2 regions of the Flocculibacter collagenilyticus genome follow, and region 2 is predicted to be linked to the other one. Evidence: riboswitches for the same ligand, from Rfam matches in the RefSeq annotation. Region 2 holds a riboswitch; the other holds the start of a gene.
What was found. A riboswitch is a leader RNA that binds a small molecule or an ion and turns the genes downstream of it on or off. The one in region 2 is predicted to bind thiamine pyrophosphate.
Positions count from the first base shown of each region.

Region 1: it holds a riboswitch for thiamine pyrophosphate, as region 2 does, so the genes downstream of both, HUU81_RS03485 (TonB-dependent receptor) here and thiC (phosphomethylpyrimidine synthase ThiC) in region 2, are expected to answer to the same signal.

Region 1 covers NZ_CP059888.1:809,067-824,769, forward strand. The annotation lists gene HUU81_RS03465 (MerR family transcriptional regulator) at 90-272, shown strand; gene HUU81_RS03470 (phosphotransferase) at 391-1,503, opposite strand; gene pnuC (nicotinamide riboside transporter PnuC) at 1,531-2,202, opposite strand; gene HUU81_RS03480 (hypothetical protein) at 2,256-2,510, opposite strand; gene HUU81_RS03485 (TonB-dependent receptor) at 2,654-4,747, opposite strand; TPP riboswitch at 4,920-5,063, opposite strand; gene HUU81_RS03490 (GNAT family N-acetyltransferase) at 5,152-5,610, opposite strand; gene HUU81_RS03495 (M48 family metallopeptidase) at 5,742-6,563, shown strand; gene HUU81_RS03500 (SDR family NAD(P)-dependent oxidoreductase) at 6,602-7,330, shown strand; gene HUU81_RS03505 (amidohydrolase family protein) at 7,458-8,345, shown strand; gene HUU81_RS03510 (MDR family MFS transporter) at 8,391-9,707, opposite strand; gene HUU81_RS03515 (hypothetical protein) at 9,831-11,264, opposite strand; gene HUU81_RS03520 (flotillin family protein) at 11,513-13,282, opposite strand; gene HUU81_RS03525 (YqiJ family protein) at 13,400-14,041, opposite strand; gene HUU81_RS03530 (PspA/IM30 family protein) at 14,068-14,757, opposite strand; gene HUU81_RS03535 (DUF2170 family protein) at 14,744-15,226, opposite strand; gene HUU81_RS03540 (DUF6471 domain-containing protein) at 15,401-15,703, shown strand, end outside.
Region 2 covers NZ_CP059888.1:3,661,739-3,677,441, forward strand. The annotation lists gene thiS (sulfur carrier protein ThiS) at 1-168, opposite strand, end outside; gene HUU81_RS16270 (HesA/MoeB/ThiF family protein) at 168-1,058, opposite strand; gene thiE (thiamine phosphate synthase) at 1,058-2,857, opposite strand; gene thiC (phosphomethylpyrimidine synthase ThiC) at 2,847-4,772, opposite strand; TPP riboswitch at 4,981-5,081, opposite strand; gene HUU81_RS16285 (hypothetical protein) at 5,373-6,182, shown strand; gene HUU81_RS16290 (TraB/GumN family protein) at 6,257-7,165, opposite strand; gene HUU81_RS16295 (DUF2058 domain-containing protein) at 7,171-7,713, opposite strand; gene HUU81_RS16300 (MFS transporter) at 7,797-9,173, opposite strand; rRNA gene rrf (5S ribosomal RNA) at 9,780-9,894, opposite strand; rRNA gene HUU81_RS16310 (23S ribosomal RNA) at 10,123-13,006, opposite strand; tRNA gene HUU81_RS16315 (tRNA-Ile) at 13,323-13,399, opposite strand; rRNA gene HUU81_RS16320 (16S ribosomal RNA) at 13,496-15,036, opposite strand.

The DNA of each region.
Region 1 (15,703 bases), 1.1 Mb from region 2:
CGCTGCGATGCATAAAAAATTAGAAAAAGAACCGTACATAATCTATAACTAGATAAAAGGTCAACAATTATATAATTTGGAGAAAGTTTATGTCACTTATGACAACCGCCCAAGTTGCTGAGTTTTTGGGAGTGAAGGAAGTGCGTGTTGAGCGTTTAGAGCGTGAGCACTTATTAATTGCTAAAGAAAAAGATGCAAATGGCTCCCCGCTATTTGATGAAGAAGACGTGAAGCGATATAAGACTCTGGCTGAGCGTATTGGTGGTTTATAATAGCCAGACTAGCGTTATCTATTAATGTATTTAGTAGCGAGCTTAATAAGTAATTTAGTGCTCGCTCTTGATTCTTTGCTTTATCTATTATCAGGTATTTATACCAGGTATTTAAATTCTACAGTTTAATCTTCCGTAATTCCTTCATAATGACATCAAGATTATATCTAGCGTGAATATCACTTTGTTTGTTAGGGTTATGTGCATTCACTTCAGATAATACTACCCATAATATACAGGCGACGATATACAGCACTTCATATAATTCGACTTTTTCTTTAATGTCTTTTTGATTAAGTTTGGCCTGTTGGCAGTAATGCGAAATGAATTGTTCACGTTTAGCACCAGTGATTTTGAATTCGTACATTATGCAAGCCAGATCCCAACATACATCTGTAAAACAGGCGTAATCCCAATCCAAAAAAGTCACATTGATTTTTTTATGCGGATCAGTATTGTTCTGGCTAAACAGGATGTTGTAAGGGTTTAAGTCGCAATGGATGAAAGTGTTATCTTCTTTAATGATATTAAGTCTACCGTGTACTTGGTTAACAATAGCGTTTATCTCGCAGAGATCTTGTTTACTGATTCCAAAGATTAAGGTTTCATCCAATTCATTAATTTTATTCAAATCGTTTATTATGCTACTACATACATCAAACTTTTCAGGTTGCAGCAATGACGTTGATGTTTGTTTGTTGGCGGGCTTCTTAAATGTACCTTGGCCAAGCTTGTGCAGTGTCACCACAGCCTCGCGTAGTGCTGCTAAGTGCTCATCTGACAGGTTTTGCGTTAAGTGCTCTCCCTTAATCTGAGTCATTACTTGAATACTATCTTCTTTATTTGCATAAAGTATTGGTGGTGCGATGTGATTAGAAGCTGCTAAGCGTTGTAAGTGAAAACTAAGTGGAGATATCGGCTTTATTAGTTGTTTAACGATAAAATTAATAGGCTCATTCTTAGCGTATGAAGTGTGTTCATCTAGGTAAACCGCAATGTGTTGAGCCTGCTCCTCAGGAAACTGAGCCTTGATCGCGTTAATAGTGCTCGCAATTTCATGCGGGTTGAGGGCGCAACTCACGCTGTATACTTCATTCGACAACCCGTTAGAGATAGGAGATATGTCAATAACAGGAAACAGTGTGAATAAAGGATAATGGGCTAATTTTATTTCTAATTGCTTGATTGTAAACGTATTTTTGTTTTCTATTGATGTAGAAGAAAAGGTCATTATTGCTCTTGCGTGCGCATAAGCGACTTATGCCGCTTGTGCTTCCCAAGTCGCTTCTGACGCTTTGTACATTTTTCGCCAGCGCTGATAGCCAACAATGGCTAACACAGTATATAAAATAAAAAGAATCGCAGTAGGGTAGTACCCCTTCATGGTATAAATATAGATAGATACAGCGTCAATCACTACCCAGTAAAGCCAATTGTTGATTTCTTTTTTTACAACCAAATACGTTGCCATTACGCTAAAAATAGTGGTGGCTGTATCTAAATATGCAAAATCTGCGGAGGTATAGTTGTCCATCACATACCCAAGTACTCCACTCAGTAGGCAACAAATAATAATAATATGAACGTGAGTATTTAAGCTAAAAGCAATGATGGTTTCACCTAACTCGTTGTCAGACAGTTCGGTGTGGCTATCTTGATGGGTTGCTATTTTTTTGTTGTACATTGCACGCCAACTTAGCCAGCCAAATACTGCCATTCCCATGTAATAAAAATTCAGAAACGATTCCATGTAAAGCAGTCCGTTCCAGAACAACAGGGTATATATAAAGGTACTTGTAAACGCTGCTGCCCAACACCAAAGGCTTTGCTTAATAGCAAGAAGCAAATATGCTACCGCTAATCCTACAGCAATGTATTCCCAGTGCGACATCGCTGTAAAGCCTGCTAAGGTTTCGCTCAAAAATTCCATATTAGTACTTACTTCGCTTTTATTTACTTCAAATAACTCAACATATTTACGGTTTATTGGCTTGGTGTTAGATCTGCGTTGATAAATTTACAGACAAAAATATTCTTACCAAACTGCTCGTAAGACTTTTTCATTTCAGCAGATAAAACTTGCATGAGATAATCGTATTCACCAAATATTTGAGTGCTCATGGTATTGGTAATAACGGTTAAATTGTCGTGCTGATTTAAACGCTCAATAAAGCTTTTAATTGCTGGAATATAGTCTTCAGAAAGTGGGTAGTTACTGATTTCAACTGATAGATTCATATTTTAATACTCTTGTAGTTGAGGCAAACGGCACAACTATTACAGATGTTCTTAGTGTAAAGGTTAATCAATACAGACATCTGACAGTAAGTTATTACTTACTGTCAGATGATAATACGCCTATGTTACTTGTTGATCAATGGTTAAAATTGATAACTTAAGGTTAAGCCGTAAACTAATGGCTCGCCTAATTGTGTATAGGTTTTCGAAGTGTAGCCGTCGCGAGGATCGTTACCAAAATAAAATCCTCTTACTGCATAATCTGTATCCATCAGGTTTCTTGCCCAAGCCGATACAGTGACATCACCTAAATCATAAGCTAGCTTAAGGTTAATCAGGTTAATGTTTTCTGATTTTTGATCATGACTGTCTGAAAAGAAAAACGCATCTTTACCTTCAACACCCAGTGTAAGGTAGAAAAATTCGCGAATGTTGTAATTTAAACCCACTGAGTATTGATAGCCTGGCGCGTGTGCTTGCTCCCGACCTGTTTTGTCGTCACCGTCTGCGGTAACGAATCCGTCAATCTCAGTGTCTAACCAACCTAAGCTGGTATTTATGCTAATTGCTTTGGTTAATTTGTAGTCTAGTTCAGCTTCTAAACCGTAGTTAGTGCCTTCCGTTGCATTGTCGTAGTAACCAGTAAATGCCGCACCTTGATTAATCCAGCTTTTAAGCTGCATATCGTCACGCTTCATATAAAAAGCAGCAAAACGAAGTGCTAAATCGCCTGAAGTGGATTGGCCTTTAACGCCAAACTCTGCACTTAATAAGGTTTCAGGCTCAAAGCTAATGTGATCAGCTAATACCGTTTGATAGTTGCCTAAGCCACTATTCTTAAACTTACCTAGAGCATCGCCATTAATTCCGCCTGCTTTATAGCCTCGGGTTAAGCTGGCATATAACATTGTTAGGTCAGATACTTGGTATTCAACCGCAAGTTTACCGCCCCACATAGTATCAGACAGATCTTCTACAATAAGGTTAGAATCAACATAATCGCCTCCATTGCGTTCAACACGTAAACCAGCAATGACCTTTACATCAGCGCCAATTGGATGTGCTAATTGACCATAAATCGCAATATTTTGTGTGTCGTATTGGCTAGTAAAGTCGGCTGCTTGCCATAAATCCCAATTCCAAAAATCACGCTGTAAATCTACATCGCGACGTTGAGCATACATACCCACTGTCCAGTTGGTGTAGCTTGCTGATGGATTGGTACTTAAACGTACTTCAAAACTTGCATCGTCACGATTTCTAGAATAATAATCAGTGGTTGAATAACCGTCTTCATGAATACCAACATAGCTCCAGTCTTCGTCATAACCATAAACTAAGTCAGAGTCGCTAATACTGGCGTTAATATATAAGTTAAAGCGAGACCAGCCCGTGTAGTTTGCATTGAAAGCGTATGCGTTTGTTTTTTGTTGATCAACACCTGGCTCGTCAGAAAGTGTCGTGCGGTTATTGTCTAGTGAAAATGCGTCGTAGCCATTATCAATATCAATGTAATGAGCAACAAAGCCTAGCGTTAAATCAGGTGTAGCGTCTACTCTTACTTTAGCGCGACCCACTAACTCGTCAATGTTGTTAGTGTCATCACGATTTAAAAATGTGTTTTCTATATAGCCGTCACTCTTATTACTATTAAGCGATATATTTACAGCGCTATTGTCAGTGATGCCATTGCTATACGCTGCACCAATTTGACGGCTGTTATAGTTACCACTGCCTAGTACTACTTGACCACTTTGGTAATCGGTAGGTGTCGCAGACTCCATATAAATCATGCCGGCCAGTGCATCTGAACCAAAACGAGTGCCTTGAGGGCCGCGGTATACTTCTACCTGTTCGATATCAAATAAATTGGCAGCAGCACCTAATCCAGAGTAGTTTATACCGTCAACAACAATGCCTACTGATGGATTGATTGGATCTACAAATTGGCTGCGCAGACCAACCCCGCGGATTTGGAAAAACTTTGCTCTTGATGCGCCTGACGAGAAATTAACGTTGGCGACAGAGTTAAGCGCATCTTCTAAGTGAATAGCATTGCGTTTTGCTAACTCTTCTTCATTTAGTAAGCTCACACTGGTACTTAGTTTCTCTACAGTGACAGGGTTAAACTCGCCTTTAACTGTAATACGCTCAATATCTTCTACTTGAGTATCAGCATAAGCAGGAAAAAGGGCAGAGGATAAAGCAACAGATAGCAAAGTTAGTTTTGGTTTCATTAATTTGGATCTCATTATTGTATCTAAATTGAGATCCGGATGTGACGAGTGATAAGGTGTATTTTATACCAACATAACCATTTGCTAAGAATTAACTTATATTGGCGTTGACTTATCTTTAAAGTAAGTACTAACACACTTTTGAGTATTGAGGCTAAATTACAGAAAATTGCACAATACTTAACACCATTCCTCCGCCAGCGTTAACCGGATCAGGTTCAAAGGGTTTGTGATGACAATTTTCACATCTCAGCTTAATCGCAATATTGATAATTAACCAATTATCGCAACTTCATAAGCACCCCCTGGTAAGCGAGCTAAATTGTACAGCGCTTTCACTAAAAGTGGAACCACACTAAGCAGTTAAACCTTAAATGATATTTCGCTAATTAGCGCATTATGCATTAACCTTGCGGCAGACGTTCCATCCCAATATGAGGGATATTATCTTCAAGGTACTCTTCACCAAGGCGGACGAAGTGATATTTTTCATAAAAATGCTGCAAATGTGATTGCGCCGAAATGTGGCAGGTATGCTTTGGCCAAGTTTTTTCTAATGTAGTAACGCCTAATGCTAATAGTTGATAACCCAATCCTGAACCGCGATTGTCGGCTGATGTTGCGACTCTGCCAATGCTTGGCATATTTTCATAAGTGGTATTTGGTGGCAGTATACGTAGGTATGCAGCACAGGTATCTCCTTCCATCGCGAAAATATGAAGGGTATCAGGATGAGTATCAAAATTGTCTAAGTCTGGGTAGTAACAGGTTTGTTCTACCACAAATACGTCAATTCTTAATTTTAAAAAGGCATATAACTCTTGGGTAGAGAGTTGATTAAATGGTTTCACGCACCACTGCATTTTATGCTCCTTAATGCACATCAGGTTCAGTATTTTGATCATTAGCTGCTATCATACACAGCACCATTTTAGACAACAATTTCTGATAGCATATTTATTAGCACTCACGTTGTATTTAGTAAGGCAGTTAATTGATCGAGTATGTATTAAAGCGTTCTCATAAACGTAGAACCTTGGCCATTCAAGTAAAGCGCGGACAAGTGCAGGTAAATGCGCCAACAGCGGTGAGTGAGCAATTTATCGCGCAATTTGTGCAACAAAAGGCGCTGTGGATAGCTGAAAAAGTTCAACAGTCGTTACTGCTTATGCAAGAAGCCGAGCAGTTTCAAAAAAGTTATAAAAGCGGTGAGCGGTATGATTACTTAGGCAAAACGTATCGGCTTAAGATAGCAGTCTCATCACGCTATCGTATTGACTGGCCTGATCATCATGTATACGAAAATGATTTACACGAAAATCATTTACTAGAAAGTCACTTATTAGAAAATCGTTTATTAGAAAAGCGTGAGCGAGAGAGCCAAACTACACAGGAGCTGGAGCAGGAGCAGGAATTAGTGGTGTCTGTCCCCTCAAAATTTATGTTATCAGAAGAGCAATTAAGTGGTTATCTTAGTAAAAAAATTCCAGAAAGTTATCGACTACGCGCACAAGCGGTTATCACTGAACGCGTAGAATATTATGCGAGCGTGATGCAATTAACCCCGTCTAAATTACAATTTAAGCGCTATAAACGACGCTGGGGAAGTTGCAGTGCAGCAGGTGTAGTCAGTTTTAATTGGTTACTCATTATGGCGCCGCTGTGGGTCATTGACTATGTTGTGGTACACGAGCTTTGCCATTTAAAAGAAATGAATCATTCAAATAAATTTTGGCGCTGGGTAGCGTGTTATTACCCAAACTATGCTGACGCAAAACACTGGCTACAAACTAACGGCCATAGCTTGCAAGTTTAGGTTAACAGACCCTAGTATTGACATAAAAGAGAAGAATAATGAAAAAAGTATGTGTAGTGACAGGTGGTTCGGCTGGTATCGGTTTGAGCGTGGTGAAAAAGTTTCTGGCTGAATCATACCAAGTATTTAATTTAGATTTGCAGCCGGGCGAGTATGGTGAATTTATAAAATGTAATGTGGCAAATGTTGCCGAAGTTGAAAGTGCAATAAACACCGTTCTTAATATTGCAGGAGGCATTTCTACGCTTGTTGCCAATGCCGGTATTTATTTTTCTGGCAACTTAGAAAACACCACAGAAAGTGACTTTGATAAAGTTATGGCCGTGAACGTAAAAGGCACTTATGCCACCTTGAAAGCGGTATTGCCATCAATGCGAGAGCAGCAAGCAGGCAGTATTGTACTTATGTCGTCAGACCAAGCGTTTGTCGGTAAGCGTAATTCATTTGCATATAACATGAGTAAGGCAGCAGTTGCTGCAATGGCAAAAACAACCGCACTAGATTATGCCGAATTCAATATTCGTTGTAATGCGGTATGCCCTGGCACAATAGAAACACCGCTTTACCATCAGGCCATTCATAATTACTGCCAACGAAGCGGAGCTGATAAAGACGCGGTATACCGTGAAGAAAATGCTCTGCAACCGATTGGTAGGGTAGGGCAGCCAGAAGAAGTGGCTGAACTGGTTTACTTTTTAGCGAGTGAAAAAGCCAGTTTTATTACTGGCAGTTTGCACTCAATTGATGGTGGTTATACTACCCAATAACAGGTATTGTATATTTTCTTATTGGATAACCAGTCCTTTGAAGTAATAAAAGAAAGTTCAATAAGTGTTTGATATAAAAATTAAATGTTTATAAGAATAACTAAATACAACAAAGGAGCTTACTGTAATGCAGATTGTTGATCCTCACCTTCATTTAATTAATGTAAAGCAAGGCAAATACGATTGGTTACAGTTAAATAATCCCCCTCATTGGCCTTTAAAGTCGCACATTCCGCATAATGCTGACGAAGCAGCCATCACACTTAGTGCGCCCTTTGAACTCAAAGGGTTTGTGCATATTGAGGCAGGTTTTGATAACAACGAACCGTGGCGAGAAATCGATTGGTTAGAGCAGCATTGCAAATTACCGTTTAAAAGTATCGCTTATGCAGACTTAAGCTCTATTAGCAGCATTCAAACAATAAAGCGTTTATGTAACTATCAATCCGTGGTTGGTATTCGTCATATTCTAGACGAAGACGCGGTACGTTTGTTAAGTAAAACCAGTTTTAGAACAAGCTTACAGTTTATGGCTGAACAAGGATTAATGTTTGAAGCACAATTGAACTTAAGCGACCAAAAAGCGGTAGCGTTGCTCGCAAAGGTTATTAAAGAAACTGCGGGGTTAAAAGTCACAATAAATCATGCAGGCTTTCCGTTCCATGGAGCGACGGACTGTTGGCAAGCGGGTATTGAAACGTTAGCGCAGTTTTCACGGGTGGCCATAAAGTGCTCAGGTTTAGAGATGATGGAGCAACCTTACACAATTCATGGACTACAACGCATTTTGCTCAGCCTCATGGCGTACTTTTCAGAAAATAGAGTTATGCTTGCCAGTAATTTTCCTGTCTTAACCATGGCAATGGGTTATCAAAATTTTTGGCATTTGTGTGCCGAATTAGAGTTTGACGAGTTCATACTAAATAAGCTTATGTTCACTAATGCGCAACAATGGTACGACATTGACTTTGCTGCCGTACCAGAAGCCAAATTAGAAACTCATGGTTATGCTTAATACTGCATAGCCATGAGCATATTATAGTGTTCACACATTCTTCTATTATTGAAGGTCGGCTTCGCCGTTGATGCTTTCAGTGGCTAAATTGTCAAAAACAGGGCGTTTGGCCGAGTTAATTAAATGATATAAGCCAAATACAGCTAAACCTAATACGAATGTAAATCCGTAAAGAATGGGGCCACTTAAGAATGAGAGAATGACACCACCAATATAGGGGCCGATTGCGAATCCGATTGAATAGAAAGCGGCAGCGCCAAAGTACACCCCTTTCATGTGTGGTGGTGCAATCCTGTCAATCTGAATATTCATATTAGGAAATAAAATACTTTCGCCCAGCGCCAAAATAAAAACAGCAATAATCCATCCCGCATACCAATCAATAGGATTAAGTGCAAATACCAGTTGGGATAAAGTCAGCAAACCCATGCCAGAATAAATTCTTTGATTCAACGTCCAACCAGCCATTAATCGCATCAGAATGAACTGAAAAACAATAATTGTAATGGCATTGGTAAACAACAGCACACTGATTAACTCAATGACCTCAGGCACGCCTTCACGTGAAAGATATTGCACTAATGACGTATCTACATGAGAGTAAATAAACATCACAATAATGTTGGCAAGTATTAATAGTAAAAACACATGATCTTGAAGCAGGATTCGACATGTTTGCCTTAATGATGCAGTGTTAACATGCTGCTGAGTCGCTTGGTATGCCGTATGTTTAAAGGTATACATTACTGCTATTGTTAATACAAAAAAGATCCCAGCTGTCATATTAAAGGTAGATTGTTGCGCGGTCAGGCCTAACCAAACACCAGCTAGTGGACCAACAGCTGCGCCTACATTAACCACCCAATAACGCAGTTGAAATGCATAATCTCTAGCGGTGGTGTCGGGTAATAAATCGCTAATTAATGCCTTGGCAGGTGGCTCCCAAATTTCTTTACTGATAGAACAAAGTGCGATGGCAACAACATACCCTGTGATCGTATTTACCGATGCCATTAAAGCAAAAGCGATCATTGACAAGATGCCTGCACTAACAAGCATTAATTTACGGCCTACTTTATCGGTTAATGCACCGCTATAAAAACCAACAATTACTGCTGAGAGAGCAGAGCCAGTTAGCACTAAACCTATTTCCCATTCGTTAAGGCCAAAATTCTGATATAACAAAATCGCCAAAAATGGCCAAACCATGTAAAAGGTACCGCGTGAGAAAAATACACCAATAATCAGTACCCAAACCATAGCTGGAAACTGTTTAGTAATGTGAAATAATCCTTTTTCTTTCATCATCTGCTCGACATTAAATTGAATGCTGAAGGTGTCTTTTGTGTCGTCCAGCAACACAAAAGAATACACTTTGAGTATACAAGGTAATTTAAATAAATAATAAGCTTTATTTATTTAACTGCAAACAATGTTAAAACAAACGGCCGTTAGTCTGTGAAGTAACCGTTACCGACAATTACCCTAATCAGCACAAATGGTATGCCCAGCAGGACAGCTGCCTTCTTTGTAGTTGTTAGTTATTTGCTGTAACTGTTTCAGCGATAACACACCCGTACCGTGTACATAAGTGAAGTGCTGAACATCAATGTCTAGCGCTTCAATCGCCTGTCTAAATGACATCGTTCTCTTATCTGCAGAAGGTACAGAGTTCAAAAGGTTCGTACCAAATTCATCCATTGTGTACACCAATTTTGCATCAGGAACGTAAAATAATAGAAAATGATCAGAGGTCACTGTTGATATGTCGAACACACGTACTTTGCCCTCTGCAAGGTTTAGCTCACCGTCAACAAACACAAATCGCTCGTCAGGCAGTGGCGTATTGAATTGTGTTTTCAGTGATGGCAGGTGGCTTTTAATTGTAACAAAGTCAGCACCCATCGCAGCGGCTTCATTTATGCCTCCCATATGACCCTGATGTTCAGGTACTATCACGTATTTAGCTGGTTTATCGGCCTTAATTTTATTATTCACAGCTTGTAATCGTTCTTTAAAACCTGGCAGAGTACCGGCTCCAATAAAGTGATTACCAGCGTCAACAAATAATGAGGATCTATTACCTAATCCTGCAATATATACACCGTCACTAAGCTCTGTTACCGTCATTTTTGAATTATCTCTCATGCCTTCAAGTGGTTTTGTAGCATTAGGTAAAGTAAACGCAGTAGCAACATTTGGATTAACCTCTATGGAGCGTGATAATGTCATCATAACGGCTTGTTCATTACGAAATTGGTTGGTGTCAGAGGCATATGTGACTCCGTTCGTTTTTCGGTATTCTGAGTAAATATATTTTGTGCTATTAGGAAGGTGCATTTGGGAAATCAGGCCAGTGGCCTTGTTAACATAAAGGGTCACTTTAGTTTTGCCGCTGATTTTAAAGCTTAATTTGTCATGAGCTTGGGTTGATAATGTAGTTGTTCCCTCATACATGGCGGTACTTTTACTGTCTAACAGTGAGCGCACAACGGTTGTGTCTAATAGTCGCATCATGCCTGCACCAACGTTGTTCTGGTTAAGATCAGGACGAATAACATGAGAACCACGTAAATAGTTGATACTCCAGCCAGTTTTTCCGTCGAACATGATTTCACTGAGGCGCTTACCTCTTGCTTGAACACTCCAGTTTTTAACTGACTTTTTGTTCTGCTCAAAGTCAACGGTTAGTGTAGAATGCAGCCGTGATACTGCGTCTAGTCCTGGCCGAACACCGCCATTTTTAGTAATCGTTTTATATCGATCATGGACAATTAAGGATTTCATCGAGGTAAGCGCTTTACCACCGTAAGCTTCAACAATATTGTCGATAACCTCTTGCGCTTTATCATTGCCAGCCGAAGCTGTAAGGGTAGTGAAAAAACATATTGCAATACATAGTCTGCATAGAAGTTGCATTTTTTACCTCCGTACTTTTTTATTGTTACTGTTGCATAATCTATTGTGACTTTCAAAATATCGGCAGGCTGGTTTTAGAAAATTATGTAATTATTCTTTTCTGCACTTTTTATAGGGCGTGCTATAGGGCGTATTGAGTGTGATTTTGCTTTTTCATCATAATGGTAGAGAAGATGTATAATAAAAAGCCTCTACTCAAAAATCTTCAAGTAGAGGCTTAATAAATTAACATACTGATTTTTTGTTAATTATGCAGGTTTATCTTGCTCCGGCATATCAGACGTTGGTTTGTTAATTTTAGCTGGCTCGTTATTGGATAAGCTTAAATCAACGTCAGTCATTGACGTGGTTGCCTGATTGATTAATTGGCTATTACCGCTTACCAAGTCATTCAATGTACCATTTTCTTTGTCGACTAAATTTAGTTCACGAAGCATGGCATCAACTAATGGTGCATTGGCGCGGTAGTTAAGGGCGGCACCCGTCACTTGCTCTGCGAAGTTACCGGTTGTTGCTGCGTTATTACTACCACCAGAATTGCTACCACCAGACATTGTACCAGCGCCCGAACCGTAGCCTTGAAGAATTTTGATACCATCAATATTTTCAAGTGGCTTAACCGCATTGGCAACAATTTCTGGCAAGGCTTGAAGAATAGCTAATGATTTCTTCAATTCAATTTGATCTAAGCTAAGCATGTTATCTGCTTCATGCATTGCTTGTTTACCAGCTGCCTGAACGGCTAATTTTTTCTCGTCAGCTTCTACCATCACGATGGTTGCTTCTGCTTCCGCTTTAGCTTTAATTTGGATGGCTTCAGCGTGATCCAGTGCAGCTTGTTTTTCAGCGGTTGCTTGAACAGTAACACCTACCGCTTCTCGCTCAGCGACTTTCATTGCGTCGATTACTTCAATTTGCTTCAAACGTTCGGCTTGCGCAACTTGCTTGGCAGTAACAACCGACTCTTCTTTTTCAACTTTGGTTTTTTCTGCTTCTGCCGCTTTAGCACGTGCCGCAGATTCTTCTTCTGATTTAACCGCAACGGCGATTTTCTTTTCTTGCTCAGCAACTTCAATATCACGCTGTTGTTGAATACGCGCTTCTTCTAAGGCTTTTACTTTTTCAATATTTCTACGTGCAAGATCTTTATCTTTTTCAATCTCAGCAGACTCAATTGCTTTTTCTTTTTCAATTTCAGCTTGTCGCTCTTCACGAGACTTATCTTCACGTGTTTTTACAATTTCAGCATGTTGCGCAGCACGTAAAAACTCTAGCTCTTTTTGTTGCGCTAGTTTTGCTTCTTCTTCATCTTTTTTGATGTCGAGTGTTTCACGCTCAGCTTCAAGGTTACGGCGCTCTATTGCAACGCGGTTAGTTTGCTCAACGTCATTGGTTTCTTTTTTCTTCTCTTCAATGATACGCGCAAGTTTTGCTCTACCTTCAGCGTCAAAGGCGTTGTTCTCATTAAAGTAGTTTAAATCTGTTTGGTCGAATCCAGTTAAAGAAACAGACTCAAGCTCTAAACCATTTTTTTCTAAATCATTAGCCACGTTAGTTTGTACCTTTTGTACAAAATCAGCACGCTGTTCATGCATTTCTGTCATGGTCATTTCTGCCGCAACCGCACGAAGTACGTCAACAAACTTTGACTCCATTAGTTTTTTAACTTCTTCAACACGTGTTGTTCTTGTACCTAACGTTTGCGCCGCCATGGCAATAGACTCGCTATTAGGTGCAACGCGCAAATAGAAATCTGCTTTTACGTCAACACGAAGGCGATCTTTAGTGATCAATGCTTCAGATTGTATTTTTTCAACTTCAATACGTAAGGTGTTCATGTTGACAGGAATGGTGTCGTGTAAAACGGGAAGTACGATGGCGCCGCCATCTTTTACTACTTTTTCACCACCTAGACCAGTACGAACAAACGAGGTTTCTTTTGTCGCGCGGTTGTATAACTTGGCAAAAATTAAACCAATGGTGAGGAGTGCAACGACTGCTGCACCTACAATAATCATAGTAAATTCTAGATTGCCAGGAGCTAAAGAAGAATCCATATAAAAGTTTCCTTATTTTGTTTATTGGACTTGTGTTTCGTATTTAATGTTATTGTGAATATGTAAGCTGTGTAGCGGCTACGCATTATATTTTGTTGCTAACCACACACTTTCTTTTTTATCGATAAGTAGCACTTGGGTGCCCTGTGTAAATTCGTCATCAGCAATAGCAGGCTCAACCATTACATAGTGCTTTTGTTTAAAATGATCGGTTACAACGGCTTCTGCTGCATACCCCTGTTTGGCGGTACCAATTGTTATCGTGCCTACTTGGCCACTAAAGGTATTCTTACTTACCGCCGAGGACTCATTTTTAGGCATTACTTTAGCGAGGGCCGCGCCCAACCAATGTGTACTGAAAAGCGCTGCTATGGTTGCGATAGGAATGCTAATAAAGGTGGATAATGACTGTGAAAAAATGTGATGGCTGGTAAAATTAAGGCTGTAGCCGACCAGTGCAAAGCTGACAAGTAATAAGGTTAACCAAACTAAAAGTGGTAGCTTGTCTAAGCACAGCCAGCCTAAAATAGCGGTTAGGCCACCTTCCGTCACACTTGAGTCTGCATCCATGTCAACGTCAACATCTAATAGGTTGTCAAGAATGCTAAGGATGGATGCTCCAATAAGCATTCCTATGCCTTCGATTAGGCCTATAACGCACATAATGCCAAGCGCTACAGTGAAATAAATATTTTGGTTTGAAAAAATAAACTCGAACATATTAGTATCCTTGATTAATTCAGCAATTACTGCGAATTAACGTTTTCCTTCTTTACTCTATTTAACACATCATCTACAGATTGAGCGTGTAAGCTAATGCCTGCTTGAGCTAACTTGCGGTCTAAATTGGTTTCGTTATTAAGCTCTTCTTCTGCTTCGAGACGATCGTCAAATGTGTCTTGCTTTGCTTTGATGCGCGCTAAGCTTTCTTTTGCGGAGGTTACTGAAGCACCGTTTGCATGCACGCTTGAATAGATTTTCTCATGTGCTTTTTGCACCGATTCGGTTGCTTTCAGTTGGGACAAATTATTTTCAATATCTTTTATTTCATATTCGGCTTGGCTTATTTGCTGTTGTAGCTTTTTACTATTGTTATTGAGTGAGCTAAGCAATGTTTGCTCTGCTGATAACGACGCTTCTAAACCAACAACTTTTTCGGCATATTCCCGTGCTACTGCTTCATTATCGTTGTTTAATGCTTGATGAGCCTGTTGTTCATGATGTTCGATATCGGCTTGAATCTTTTCAATGGCTAACTCGGTGCGAAGGCTCGACGCAGTAATTTCAGCATGACCCTGTTTTGCGGTTACTAAATGTTGGCGCACGTCATGAAGCTCTTGCTCTAAAATAGATATGCCATTGGCATCAATAATATTTTCACCGATATTGGTGGCAGCGCCTTTAAATGCAGTAAATATTTTTTTAAACACGTTCATTGTGCTCATCTCCCTGTTGAAATATTTCTTGTGACTTTACTTGCAACTCTGATTGATTAAATTTGTAAAGTGGCTCTAGAGCATCAATGACGTTCATGGTGTTAGTAACCAGTGCGAGTAATTCCTCAATGAGCTCTGACACCTGCGATTGCACTGATAATGCACCAAATAACACGTAATAATCGATACCTGCAATATTGTCTATTGCGATAGTCGATAGCGGTAAATACTTGTGACTTTTTAATAGTTGATAGTCAATTTGCTCAGGATGCTGAAATTCATTACGTTCAACTAAAACAGATTCAACCAGAATTTGTTTTTCGCTTACAGCAAGCACTACAGGGAGGTCGCCGTACTGGCGAAAGGTAAGTTGTAATGCATCTTCTTGCTCAATAATGTCGACGTGATAGTCGTTCGCGAAGTTAGTGTTAACTAAGTCCTGTTTTAATTGTGTAATTGTTATTGTCATTTTACGTCCTGTCGTTTTTACACTGTGCCGAACTATAAAGTTGTAGTTATTAATAGTCAACAAAAGTTAAAAATATTTAACTTATAATAATTATTTTTAATTAATAAATTGAACAGAAAGTATCTTCTGTTACTATGTGCGTACTTTTACTGGGTCTTAATAATTAAAACGTATATGCCTAAAAAATCAGAAGATATTTCGCAAGAATTACAAGCTGTATTAATGGTCTCTAAACAAGAGTGGAAAGATACACTAAGCACTTGGCTTTCTGCTTTTATCAGACGTGCAAACATTGATTATAAATTTTTATCAGATGAGCTATGGCGGCGTTTTAGGGTAAAGCAAAAAGTCACGAATTTGCGCTCCAAATTTTCACAGGGCACGGTAGATGGGCAACTATTATTGCAGATTTTATTGATATGCGAGCAAACAGTAAATCTTGAAGAGATTGAAGAAGTGTATCAAAAGTCGGTTAAA
Region 2 (15,703 bases):
AATTACGGTGTTATTCACAGCTACCGCAACACCTTCACGCCATGCCTGCTCTGTTTTCATGGCGTTCTTAGTTTGGCTTTGTTGATGTTTAAACACCGTCGGCATGGCCTGCTCCAGTGTACAATTGCTTGGCACATCAATGAGGGTATGGTTGATCCAAATTTGCATTATGGCATCCTTTTCGGGAGAGCAGTCGTAGAGTGGCTAGCCCGCTGCGGTTTTAGTTGATTTGATAACGAGGAAGACGCTTGGTCAGCTTGTGAATTGCATTGAGCGCACACTTTGCAATGAGGATCTGGTTGAATTGAAAGCACTTGCCAGCCTACATCAGCGGCCTGGCTGTTTGACGCAAGATCACTCAGCATGGGTAAGGTCATAAAAAACGTGCTCGTTTGCAGTCCACACAATATCTTAATCGCTTGCATCGCTTGCATTGAGCCAACCACACCAACTAATGGCGCAATCACGCCAAGCGCACCACAGTTTTGTGCTTCGCTAGGTTGCTGTGATGTATGGTTAGCAGGGAAAAGACAGTGATAACAGGCTGATGCAGCTTGATTGGAAAATACTGCTAACTGTCCATCAAACCCACTCGCTGCACCGCTCACTAACGGCTTCATCGCAGAGACACACGCCTGATTAACGGCGTGACGCGTTGCGGTGTTATCAGTGCAATCTAACACCAAGTCCATGTGAGGTACTCGGTCGTGCAACTCAGCAGAAGTTAAGTGCTGCGCGATGGCATTAATAGTCACTAGCGGATTAAGTAAAGATAATCGCTGCTGGGCGCACTGCGCTTTATTCTGATTAATATCCTCTACCGAAAACAATACCTGCCGTTGCAAATTACTCAGCTCAACTGCATCGCCGTCAGCAATGTCAATACGTCCAACGCCCGCTGCGGCTAAGTACATTGCAGCAGCACAACCTAACCCGCCAGCTCCTACAATTAATACTTTGGCATTCGTCAGTGCTAATTGCCCTGCTTCAGCGATGTCTGGCAGCATAATTTGGCGGCTATAACGAATAAACGCTTTATCTGATAAGCCTGTTGTCATTATGCTAACTCCTTTTGCTTATCAGTTTCGCCGTGATAACACACATCAATTGGCGCAAACGCTTTTTCTTCAAGTTGCTGCAATAATTCCAACGTGGCCTTGTGCCAGTCATCCGCCTCTGTAATTGCAGTTACCACAGCGATAGCATCCACTGCCATTTTCGTCATATCCGTTAAATGATGCTGCTTAATGCCACCTATCGCTACCGTTGGTATGTTTTCCACCAGCTTTAAATAGCGTGCTAACCTTGCTAAGCCTTGAGGTTCAGATGACATTTGTTTGGTGTTTGTTGCAAAAATATGCCCTAGCGCTATGTAGGAAGGCTGTAATTGTTTTGCAATCAGCAGTTCGCTGTAGCTATGCGTCGAAATACCTAACCGTAACCCCGCTTGTTTAATGGCAGTTAAGTCAGCGATCTGTAAATCCTCTTGTCCTAAATGCACACCATAGGCTTGATATTTAATGGCCAACTGCCAATGGTCATTAATAAATACTTTGGCTTTATATTGTTGACCGAGCGCTACCGCTTTCGCAATAATTTGCTCTAGTGTTAACTCATCCTCATCAGCCTTATTGCTTGTAATCGGCACTTTCACCCTTATCTGCACAGTGGAAATACCTAGCTGCAACATTCTCTCTAACCATATTAAGTCAGGCACAACTGGGTATAACGCTTTTTCACTGGCCGTATATTCACAAAACTGATGAGGCAAAAAAGCAGCGGAATGCATCAACCAGCTATCTTGCGCCGTTAAATGAGGTTGCTTTGAATCTAGATAAGCGGTTTTATTAAAACGAAATAACTGAGGAAAGTCTTTGCTCCGCTCTGGCCAACCGCCATGATGCAAAACCTGAGAGTATGCGTTTGTTTCATCTAGGGTTTGATTAATATAAGCCTTAGCCACCACCGCAGCATCAATCACATTTGTGGCAACAAGATTATTCTTAGACTCGGTTACTGATCCCTGCTCATAAAAGCCCAGCGCTAACGCAGCAGATAATGCGCTAGATAGTGTGCAACCTGTGCCGCGAAAATGGATCGGTTCATTTTTATCACTGGTATCTGTGGAGTTATGCTTTCTGTTGCTACGCATTAACCAGGTAGATTCTGGTGTAAATAAGTAGTCATCACAGTTATTTATCGATGCATCATCGTGCCCACCTTTTAGTAATACATTGTTGCAACCAGTTGCGAGCAATGAGTTAATTGCAGCGCTAATACTAAGCTCTTGCGGCTGATGCGGCTGAGTTGTACTATTGATTACATCGTGATTTAAGCATTGTGCTAATACCAATAGTTCAGGCTTATTTGGCGTGATAACCGTTACCCAAGGTAATAGCAGCGCTATCACTTGGGTAATAAATGTTTGCTGCTCTGCAACTAATTCTGCTCCGCACGATGCTACTAACACCGGATCGTACACCACAAAAGGCATCACTTTGTTAGTGTCTTGCGCGGCCATCATTTGCACTTTCTGCAAATTTTCAACAATACAGCGCAGGTGCTTTTCGCTGGGTATTACGCCAATTTTAATAACGGCTGGCCAATATGCAGCGCTCTCATCCTTGATTAAGCTAGTAAACTGAGCATTCAGCGCGGTTATTGATACCGTTTCATTTATAAGTACGTGTTGATGATTTTGCGCTGTCACTGTTGTCACTATGGTGCACACCTGTGCACCTAAGCAATGACCAGTTTTTAAATCTGCTTGAATGCCTGCACCAGCACTATTGTCTGAACCCGCCACACTCCACATAACTGGCATTTTTGTAGACGGGTTGGTGCTGTCATTCATCATCGATTTCTCCCGCTAACTCTACTGCCGTGTGATTAGCTGGCTGGGAACTGTGTTTTTTTAACCCTTGTGCATCGTCAGCAAAATCTTTCACGTCTTGGCTAATTTTCATCGAACAGAACTTAGGGCCACACATAGAGCAGAACTCTGCCACTTTGTTCGACTCTTGAGGTAGCGTTTCATCGTGATAAGCTTTGGCGGTGAAAGGGTCTAAAGATAAGTTAAATTGATCTTCCCAGCGGAATTCAAAGCGCGCTTTTGACAAGGCGTTATCACGAATTTGTGCACCCGCGTGACCTTTTGCTAAATCAGCCGCGTGTGCTGCAATTTTATAAGTGATCAAGCCTTGTTTAACATCTTCCTTATTGGGCAGCCCCAAATGCTCTTTTGGGGTGACATAGCACAGCATTGCACAACCGTACCATGCAATCATGGCCGCACCAATGCCTGAGGTAAAATGATCATAGCCCGGCGCAATGTCGGTAGTCAGTGGTCCCAATGTGTAAAACGGCGCTTCGTGACAGTGCTCTAGTTGCATCGTCATATTTTCTTTTACTAAGTGCATTGGCACATGCCCGGGGCCTTCAATCATCACTTGCACGTCGTATTGCCAAGCAATTTTCGTTAATTCGCCAAGGGTTTTTAATTCTGCAAATTGTGCTTCATCGTTTGCATCTGCAATTGACCCCGGACGCAAACCGTCACCTAAGCTTAATGACACATCGTATTGCGCACAGATTTCACATATTTGCCTAAAGCGGGTATATAAAAAGCTTTCTTGATGGTGAGTAATGCACCATTTCGCCATGATTGAGCCACCACGGGACACAATGCCAGTCACACGATTAGCTGCTAACGGCACATATGCTAATAGCACTCCTGCATGTATTGTAAAATAGTCGACCCCTTGCTGTGCTTGCTCAATCAACGTGGCTTTGAATACATCCCAGTTTAAGTCTTCTGCTACGCCATTAACCTTTTCCAGCGCTTGATAAATAGGCACCGTACCAACTGGCACCGGGCTGTTACGAATTATCCATTCCCGCGTTTGATGAATGTCGCGGCCTGTTGATAAATCCATTAACGTGTCAGCGCCCCAACGGGTTGACCATACCAACTTTTCAACTTCTTCTTCAATCGATGATGTAACAGAAGAATTACCAATATTCGCATTCACTTTAACTAAGAAGTTACGACCAATGATCATTGGTTCGGCTTCAGGGTGATTAATATTCGCAGGAATAATGGCACGCCCTTCAGCAACTTCCTTTCTCACAAACTCTGGAGTAATTTGCTCTGGCAAGTTAGCACCAAAATGCTCTCCTTTATGCTGTTGAGTAAGCATTTCGTCTTTAATGCGCTCTCGGCCCATGTTTTCACGAATCGCTATGTACTCCATTTCAGGCGTTATTATGCCTTGGCGCGCATAATATAGCTGGGTAACTCGTCGCCCAGCTTTACCCCTATAAATGTTCGGTTGGTGAGTCATACATTGCTTTAATGACTGCGTGTTATCGTCATAATCAGGGCGTACTAACTGATCGTCACTTAAGCGCTGACAATCTTGACGTTCTTCAATCCATGGCTGGCGTATAGCTTTTATACCTTTGCTCACATCAATATTGATATTCGGGTCGCCATAAGGCCCTGAGGTGTCATATACCGGAATGGGGGGGTTAATAGAGGCACTTGGCGCGTCAGTCATAATGACATTGCTATTACGCCCTTGTGTTTGAATAATCTCACGAATTGCTACTTGAATGTCAGAGCGCGACCCCGGTAAATATGTGCGCTTTGAACTTGGCCAAGTTTCACCACTTAGTTCATTTAAAAAGGTTTGAGCTTGTTGACGCGTTTGACGGCGTGACAGCTTTTCTGGATTAGTGGTGTTAGTTGAAGATTGTATATGTATAGACATGCAAACTCACTTTTTTATAGTTAAGAATTTGCTTGTCGAGTAACGTTGAATTAATCGCTATTAAGCTAACAACTAAACAAACGAGGTATAGTATACGACTCTGTTTAGTGTTGGCCATCGATCACAAGATAGGTGAAATAGATAAACAGCATTATTGTCAGCAGGTGTCATTTTAACCTACTTATATTTACAATAATAAAAACGGAACTATCTATTCTTACTTGTTTCCTTCGCAGGTATTACCCCGGGCAGGTTCAACGGATCCCGTTTTCACGGTCTCAGCCTATTTAGGCGCTCCGACAAGATTTCATAAAAATTCAGCACAATAATGTTGCCAAATCAAGTTGACAGATTTATAGCTGATATTCAGTTATGAAGCAAGTATGAAAAATTAAATTATAATGAAATTCATATTGTTAAAAATGGGAACATAGTAAGTCGTTGTACAATAAAACATTGGAAAGTACAGTGCGCCCCATAATTGGTGGGTGTAACAGCGTTGAATATATTTATGCCAAGTGATTTAAATAGAGCATGACTTAGATTAAAAAACCAACGGGCGTGCATTAAGTCGTTTAATTAACAAAAAATGGATAACTAATGAAAAATAATAATTGGATTTTAGCTGCCACACTTTCGTTATTGGCAATAATCAGCACACATACAGCTACAGCTGGCCTGTTAACCTTTAACTTTGACTCTTTTACTCGACATGAAAACGGTAGCCAAGACAGCAACTTCAATGGTGATATTACTTACTCACCAACACTGACACTGAATGAAAATAATTTACAGCCTGTTTTTCATTCACAAAGCAATGGTGATTGGTGGAGCGTGTATAACTTGGATATGACGAGTATCAACTCCCCCTTTCAACAGACTTTAGAGTCGAGCCTTATTACACCATTTTTTTCTTATACCACGCCTTGGTATTTTAGAATGAGAGTTAAAGGGGAATACGATCAAACTCAGTCAACAATTACTGAAGGTGCACTGTCAGAAGTCGCTTTTGAATTTGGTTACAATATCGATGAAGATTTATTAACCAGTACTGGCGTCGAGTCTCATGCTTCGTTCTATCTTGAGCACTTATCAATTAATATTGATAATACAAGTGCACAACATTCTGCGTTTAATTTTGATCAAAACGGTACTATTTCGTTTTCAGATATCTCTCATTTGTTAAACGCCAATAGTGGTAAAGATGCACTCTTCAGGAATGAAGCATATCATCAAGCTAACTTTGAAAGCCTTTTAGATGGTTCATCGACAGCGCTGGATCAACGTTTTGTAAGTTATCAAAGCGTAGGTACATTCAACTTCAACCCGCCACAAACTATTCCTGAGCCTCCAACTTGGTTGCTTGTAACATCTGTTTTATTATTTTTCACAAGTAGAAAGCGCTACTAAATAATAAGCGTTAACCTGAGCGGGGAACATGTAATAGCCGCGGCTCAGGTTATTCTTTTCGCAAAGCCTCAAAGCTATTGTACTCTAACTACTTTCCAACCTGCATTTTTAAAAATATGAACAAGGCTTTTATCGCCAATTAAGTGCATGGCTCCTACTGCAACCAATGTGGGCTGTTGTCTAAACATAGGCTCTAGCTTAGCAAACCAGCGTAGATTTCTATCTTTTAACAGAATGTCTTCGGCTTTTTTATCAAATTCAGTTTGCTGCATAGACGCTTGATATAAGCTTAACAATGTATCGGTATCGCCCTTTTTCCAGCTTTCGACTAACTGGTTAGTCATGTTCTCAATTTGCTCAATTTCATTTAGTCCATCAAGCAAAAAGGCTTCACCATGTTTACCGTTGAACGCATCAAAAAAGCCAAGTTGCTGCTCAAATGTTTCTAAGCTAATAATAGGCTTATCTAGCGTATTCGCTTCTGCAATGATTTTGCTGTCTACACCGTATTGCGGGGAATACCCCGCCTTAGCAAATTCGATTGATGCTAATGTGAGCGCTAGCATCCAAGGTTGTTTATGCTCAAATGCAGCTATAGGTAAGCCTGCTTGGGAAAAATAATGTTGTACTTTCTTGTAGGTAGTAGGAGAGAGTAACTGTTTTAGTGTTTTTCCTGCAGGTAACTGACTTTTCAGCTCGGTAATACGCATCATGTCAGCATCTGATAAGCGGCTCATATCGACTTCAACAGCAAGTTGTTTTGTTTGTGTCACTAACTGAGTAATCTTAGGATCTAACTGCTGCATGCTGGCATCGCCAATATGCACAGTGCCTACCAAATAGCTATTATGGCCGTGTTTACTCACCTGCCAAATAGCCGGTGCAGCACTCGCCTGTAAGGAAACAATGACAAAAATGAATGCAAAAAATGCAAGGCTAAAGGTGTGCAGATGACGTTTTATCAGATGATTAAGTAAAGGCATAATATCTACCACATTAAATCATCTGGGATAACATAATCTGCATACGGATCGTCTTCATCGAGTACTTGGTTATCATCTTGATCATGTAAGCAGGCAATGACTGAATCATCTCGTGTAGCAATTCGCTGAATTAATTCTGCTGGTAATAAATAAAACTCTTTATCAACAGCGCACACACCAACTGTACCCGCAGCTAAACTATTACGAAGTGACTCCGTTACTTTTAACTCTTTTACTTTATTATCATAAGTAAAGTTAAAAACACTTTCGCCTTCACTGTCTTTGATATGGTGTTGTAACACCATTTGCTTTACCGCGGCTTTATTTTCTTTTGCTGTTAATTCAGCTTTTTTCTGCGCCGCTAGTTCACGATCTTTCTCTAGTTTTGCTTGTTTAGCCTGCTCAATCTCTTTCTTTAAATCGTCTTCAACGGCTACATTACCTTTGCGTTGTTGCTTTTGCTGCTTTCTTTTCGCAGTGTTGGCTTGCTTAGCCTTTTGTTTCGTGGTCAAACCCGCTTTAAGTAATTGGTCAGCTAAAGAGCCCATAATATATACCTATTAAACTAAATCTATTTTAACAATCGTGACATTTGTGCATTGTAACAACTTAGCAAGTCTATCCAAAGACATTAGCATGACACTTTTTCGCTGGCTGTAGATTGCTTTTGATTAAAATACAATAACACCGCACTAACCACTATGCCGACAATAGCCACACCACACAACATTAAAAAGAAATGGTAATAGCCAGTAGCGCCTGGGTTAGCATCTAAAACCCTACCAGCAACCGAACCTAAAAATACATCTGGGGTATAGCCTATTACCGATACCACACCAATTGCCGTTCCCGTATATGCCTTTTTTACCCCAACATCTTGTAACAATGCAAAGTAAACGCCACGTAGTGCATATACAGCAGCAAATGACACTAAAATATTACTACCCAACACAAATATACCAGAATGAGTGTGCAGGCTTATTTGCTCTCCTAATAATGCGAGTGACAGATAAGTGGCTAATAAGCTAATAAATAAAGCAATAATCACTTTTCCTGCACTGAACTTATCGGCGAAATAACCGGCAGCAATGGCTGAAAATACTCTTAAATACGCAGCATTACTTACTAATTGAGCAGCTGAAACTTCATTCATCCCCAATACTTCTACTGCGTAACTTGCATAAAAGTCGAGTGACTTATAGGCAGTATACGCCATTACAACGATAATGGCTTGCAACCAAATTCGAGGCTTGGAAATAATTTCTTTGATCCCCTGCATCGACTGCCGAGTAGAGTGAAGGCGCTTTATTTGCATTTTTGGTACCCATAACCACACAAACACTACACCCAATAAAGTAGCTGCACTATATAGTGCAATAACCGATCGTAGTGCATATATTCGCTGTTCGGCTGAAATAGCCGCTAAATCATCAGGTAAGAGAGAACTAAAAAATAACACCATTAGTGAAGCCAAACCTGCTGCAATCAATCCTCGACCACCATCAAGCAAACCAAAAGCTTTTCCTTGATCATCATCACCACCCCATAGGCGAGTGACCTTTAGCAGTGCCGCCCAAAATAAAAAAATAGTGGTAATGCCCCAATAACCGTATAGAACAGCTAACACGAATGCGTTTGGCACCGTCATAAAAACTAGCCCACCCATGGCAGTCAAAAATAATGAAGTGATCAGTAGTGCACGCGCGCTAAATTTGTCCGCTAATGCTCCACCTGGAAAATAAGCAAGCATTGCTGTAACCCCATAAATCGCAAATATATCACCAAGCTGGGCGTGACTCAGTTGAAAAACATCTAGAACAGTTGGACGAAAAAAACGAGCTACATGAAATGGCAAGCTAAAAATAATTTCGCCAGCAAAGACCAAGCTAAACATCATTAGCCATTTTTGCTTAGCAGAAAACGATAACGTCGATTCGTTCTTATCAGTAGGTGGGGCGGCAGTTGTTTCAGGTTTTATCGTTGTTGTATTGACATCTATGTCTGACATATCTACGAACCAATAACATAATGGTATGATTACAGTACGAGATTTATAGGGAAGGATGCAAGCGCTGGCTAAAATATAAAGATTAAATAATCAGAGTGATCTTGAAAGTTAAACCGCTCATTCAAAATGATAAAGATATGAAATGTAGCAATGCTAAGGTGATACAGCTATTTATACCAACTTAGGCTAATGAAAGGCCAAGATTCTGTATGATTTAAACATCGCTCTATGTCGAATCACCTGCGTGTATTTGAATAAAAATAACCCCGCCATTCATGCTAGACCTGTGCTGTTAGAAGTAGCAGAGACATGGAAGTCACACCAATAGCCTGCTCACTTTCCTTAGCCGCAACAGAGCCAACGGACTAGTCAGCGTGTTCAGCTAGCTTATTTCTAAATACCTATTCCTAAATATATACAGCTTAGTACTGAGCGCTCAATACGCATTTATAAGTACATATTTGCTAAGTACTGGCGCCTAAATAGCGAGTCTTTAACGCTAAATGCTAAATGAGGCATGCCACTTACTGAATGCTAAATACTAAATTACAAACCCCACATAGCAAAAAACCCGCTCACAGTGTGAACGGGTTTCTTTAATAGGGAGCCTGGCGATGTGCTACTCTCACATGGGATCTCCCACACTACCATCGCCGCTGTTGCGTTTCACTTCTGAGTTCGAAATGGAGTCAGGTGGTTCCACAACGCTATTGTCACCAGGCAAAATTTTGTTTGGAACAAAATTTAACGCACTTTAGTGCGGCCCGTTAGGGTCAACTACATGGATGTAGTTGATAAATTCATCCCACAATACTGGAAAAGCAAGGCCTCAATGAATAGAGGTCATACTGGAAATTGTTATAACAATTCCAGTGATAATTAAATCAGTGTCACTCAATTGATGTCTATCAATCAATCTCGTTAGCGCTTCACACAACTTTGGTGTTGTATGGTTAAGCCTCACGGGCAATTAGTACAAGTTAGCTTAACGCCTCACAGCGCTTCCACACCTTGCCTATCAACGTTGTAGTCTTCAACAACCCTTTAGAGAACTTAAAGTTCTAGGGATGACTCATCTCGAGGCTCGCTTCCCGCTTAGATGCTTTCAGCGGTTATCGATTCCGAACATAGCTACCGGGCAATGCCACTGGCGTGACAACCCGAACACCAGAGGTTCGTCCACTCCGGTCCTCTCGTACTAGGAGCAGCCCCTCTCAATCATCCAACGCCCACGGCAGATAGGGACCGAACTGTCTCACGACGTTCTAAACCCAGCTCGCGTACCACTTTAAATGGCGAACAGCCATACCCTTGGGACCGACTTCAGCCCCAGGATGTGATGAGCCGACATCGAGGTGCCAAACACCGCCGTCGATATGAACTCTTGGGCGGTATCAGCCTGTTATCCCCGGAGTACCTTTTATCCGTTGAGCGATGGCCCTTCCATTCAGAACCACCGGATCACTATGACCTACTTTCGTACCTGCTCGACGTGTCTGTCTCGCAGTTAAGCTGGCTTCTACCATTACACTAACCGTACGATGTCCGACCGTACTTAGCCAACCTTCGTGCTCCTCCGTTACTCTTTGGGAGGAGACCGCCCCAGTCAAACTACCCACCAGACACTGTCCACACTCCAGATAATGGAGCAATGTTAGAACATCAAACATACAAGGGTGGTATTTCAAGATTGGCTCCACCATATCTGGCGACATGGTTTCAAAGCCTCCCACCTATCCTACACATGTAGGCTCAATGTTCAGTGTCAAGCTGTAGTAAAGGTTCACGGGGTCTTTCCGTCTAGCCGCGGGTACACTGCATCTTCACAGCGATTTCAATTTCACTGAGTCTCGGGTGGAGACAGCGTGGCCATCATTACACCATTCGTGCAGGTCGGAACTTACCCGACAAGGAATTTCGCTACCTTAGGACCGTTATAGTTACGGCCGCCGTTTACCGGGGCTTCGATCATGAGCTTCGCTTACGCTAACCCAATCAATTAACCTTCCGGCACCGGGCAGGTGTCACACCGTATACGTCATCTTTCGATTTAGCACAGTGCTGTGTTTTTAATAAACAGTTGCAGCCACCAATTTTCTGCGACCGCCGTCAGCTTATGGAGCAAGTCCAATCACCGACAGCGGCGTACCTTCTCCCGAAGTTACGGTACCATTTTGCCTAGTTCCTTCACCCGAGTTCTCTCAAGCGCCTGAGTATTCTCTACCTGACCACCTGTGTCGGTTTGGGGTACGATTCGTTATTATCTGAAGCTTAGAAGCTTTTCCTGGAAGCAGGGCATCAATGACTTCCACTCCGTAGAGTGTCGTCTCGTGTCTCAGCCTAGTGTCAGTCCGGATTTACCTAAACCGACAGCCTACTCACTTTCACGTGGACAACCAACGCCACGCTCACCTAGCCTTCTCCGTCCCTCCGTCGCAATAATAACAAGTACAGGAATATTAACCTGTTTCCCATCGACTACGCCTCTCGGCCTCGCCTTAGGGGTCGACTCACCCTACCCTGATTAACATGGGATAGGAACCCTTGGTCTTCCGGCGTGGGGGTTTTTCACCCCCATTATCGTTACTCATGTCAGCATTCGCACTTCTGATACGTCCAGCAAGCCTTACGACTCACCTTCAACCGCTTACAGAACGCTCCCCTACCACTCACCTAAAAGGTGAATCCGCAGCTTCGGTGGCATGTTAGCCCCGTTACATCTTCCGCGCAGACCGACTCGACCAGTGAGCTATTACGCTTTCTTTAAAGGATGGCTGCTTCTAAGCCAACCTCCTGGCTGTCTGAGCCTTTCCACATCGTTTCCCACTTAACATACACTTTGGGACCTTAGCTGGCGGTCTGGGTTGTTTCCCTCTTCACGACGGACGTTAGCACCCGCCGTGTGTCTCCCGAGTATCACTTTACGGTATTCGGAGTTTGCATGGGGTTGGTAAGTCGGGATGACCCCCTAGCCCAAACAGTGCTCTACCCCCGTAAGTGTCCGCTCGAGGCACTACCTAAATAGTTTTCGGGGAGAACCAGCTATCTCCCGGTTTGATTAGCCTTTCACTCCTAGCCACAGGTCATCCCCTAACTTTTCAACGTTAGTGGGTTCGGTCCTCCAGTGCATGTTACTGCACCTTCAACCTGCCCATGGCTAGATCACCGGGTTTCGGGTCTATACCTTGCAACTCGACGCCCAGTTAAGACTCGGTTTCCCTACGGCTCCCCTAATCGGTTAACCTTGCTACAAAATATAAGTCGCTGACCCATTATACAAAAGGTACGCAGTCACCGAACAAGTCGGCTCCCACTGCTTGTACGTACACGGTTTCAGGTTCTATTTCACTCCCCTCACAGGGGTTCTTTTCGCCTTTCCCTCACGGTACTGGTTCACTATCGGTCAATTGGGAGTATTTAGCCTTGGAGGATGGTCCCCCCATATTCAGTCAAGATATCACGTGTCCCGACCTACTCGATTTCACAACAAATTCGTCTTCGTGTACGGGGCTATCACCCTGTATCGCTGTGCTTTCCAGCACATTCCACTGACTTGTAAGCTGCTTAAGGGCTAATTCGCGTTCGCTCGCCGCTACTAGCGAAATCTCGGTTGATTTCTTTTCCTCCGGGTACTTAGATGTTTCAGTTCTCCGGGTTTGCCTCTTATAGCTATGTATTCACTATAAGATACCTGCAAGCAGGTGGGTTTCCCCATTCGGAAATCGTGGTCTATAACGGTTTTTATCACCTTAACCACGCTTATCGCAGATTAACACGTCCTTCATCGCCTCCAATTGCCTAGGCATCCACCGTGTACGCTTAGTCACTTAACCATACAACCCAAAATTGTTTGACCAACTTTGTGTTAGTATGCGCTAGTTTTGTCCAAAGATGGACAATGTCGTTATGATTAATAACGACGCTCTATGAGTAATTGATTGATAATCGCAATTGCGACACCACCAAATAGAGTGACATTTACGTCATTAGCGTATGAATCAACAGTTGCCTGTTGCTCAGTTATTCATACGCTGGATTTAATTATCAGCTTTTCCACATTGTTAAAGAGCAGTTTTGAGCAGAAGCTCAAAAGTAAAGATTCTTGATAAGAACATTTACTTTTGAATTAGTGCGATTCAATAGAATAGTTGGTAGGCCTGGGCAGACTTGAACTGCCGACCTCACCCTTATCAGGGGTGCGCTCTAACCAGCTGAGCTACAGGCCTATTTTACCCATTCCGATAAGGAGGGATTGTTCTTTGCTCTGATTTTGTAATCTAATCATCTGTGTGAACACTCGACAATAGCGTCGAATCTTTTGGTAAGGAGGTGATCCAGCCCCAGGTTCCCCTAGGGCTACCTTGTTACGACTTCACCCCAGTCATGAATCACTCCGTGGTGATCGCCCTCCCGAAGGTTAGGCTAACCACTTCTGGAGCAACCCACTCCCATGGTGTGACGGGCGGTGTGTACAAGGCCCGGGAACGTATTCACCGTAGCATTCTGATCTACGATTACTAGCGATTCCGACTTCATGGAGTCGAGTTGCAGACTCCAATCCGGACTACGATAGACTTTATGGGATTCGCTCCACCTCGCGGTCTTGCTGCCCTTTGTATCTACCATTGTAGCACGTGTGTAGCCCATCCCGTAAGGGCCATGATGACTTGACGTCGTCCCCACCTTCCTCCGGTTTATCACCGGCAGTCTCCTTAGAGTTCTCAGCATTACCTGCTAGCAACTAAGGATAGGGGTTGCGCTCGTTGCGGGACTTAACCCAACATCTCACAACACGAGCTGACGACAGCCATGCAGCACCTGTCTCAGAGTTCCCGAAGGCACCAAACTATCTCTAGTAAGTTCTCTGGATGTCAAGGGATGGTAAGGTTCTTCGCGTTGCATCGAATTAAACCACATGCTCCACCGCTTGTGCGGGCCCCCGTCAATTCATTTGAGTTTTAACCTTGCGGCCGTACTCCCCAGGCGGTCTACTTAATGCGTTAGCTGCGCAAAACAGTTCTTGACGAACCGAGCTGCTAGTAGACATCGTTTACGGCGTGGACTACCAGGGTATCTAATCCTGTTTGCTCCCCACGCTTTCGCACATGAGCGTCAGTATCGAGCCAGAAAGCTGCCTTCGCCATCGGTATTCCTTCAGATCTCTACGCATTTCACCGCTACACCTGAAATTCTACTTTCCTCTCTCGTACTCTAGTTAACCAGTTTCAAATGCAGTTCCCGGGTTGAGCCCGGGGCTTTCACATCTGACTTAATTAACCGCCTGCGTGCCCTTTACGCCCAGTAATTCCGATTAACGCTCGCACCCTCCGTATTACCGCGGCTGCTGGCACGGAGTTAGCCGGTGCTTCTTCTGCGAGTAACGTCACAGCTGACAGCTATTAACTGACAACCTTTCCTCCTCGCTGAAAGTGCTTTACAACCCGAAGGCCTTCTTCACACACGCGGCATGGCTGGATCAGGCTTGCGCCCATTGTCCAATATTCCCCACTGCTGCCTCCCGTAGGAGTCTGGACCGTGTCTCAGTTCCAGTGTGGCTGATCATCCTCTCAGACCAGCTAGGGATCGTTGCCTTGGTGAGCCATTACCTCACCAACAAGCTAATCCCACTTGGGCTAATCTTAAGGCGTGAGGCCCGAAGGTCCCCCACTTTGGTCCGTAGACATTATGCGGTATTAGCAGTCGTTTCCAACTGTTGTCCCCCACCTTAAGGCATATACCCAAGCATTACTCACCCGTCCGCCGCTCGTCATCTTCTAGCAAGCTAGAAATGTTACCGCTCGACTTGCATGTGTTAGGCCTGCCGCCAGCGTTCAATCTGAGCCATGATCAAACTCTTCAATTAAAAGTTTTGTTGAAACCGAAGTTTCAGCTCAATGAATTCTGTATATATTGACTGTTGAGTCACTCTACAAAACTATTGAGATTTAAATATCGTATTGAGCCGAAGCTCTTAGATTCTAATCTCTATTGTGAGTGCTCACACAGATGATTGATTACAAATTGTTAAAGAACAGTGCTTGGTGCTGGTTGGTAACTTGTTACCGTTTAGCTCGAAGCGGGATGCGCATTCTACGCTTTCCGTTTTCAAAGTCAAGCAGTTAATCTAATTTATTTTTTGAGGAGTTTTTTTAAAACTTCACTCTTTCAAATTCGATTAACTGGTTAACCTTGGCACCTGATTTAACGTTTGAACTTAGTGCTTGTTAAACCGTTTGGTTTGGCTGATGTTGCTTGCTTCCCCGTTGGTGTGGAGGCGCATTATAGGGAGATTTAAAAACAGCGCAAGTACTTTTTTATCTTTTTTGTTTGTTCGGTTATTTGTTAACCAGAACAGCGTTTAAGTCATTGATTTACCCTACACGAACAGTATTTATCTTTATATTTATTATTTGTATATTAAGGGCTAGGTGGTTTAATCCACATTATCTGCTTCGCCTCTCCCTCTTTATACCTGTGTCGGTCACAGATTATTTATATAAACGTTATATCATTATATTTTTTATTTATTA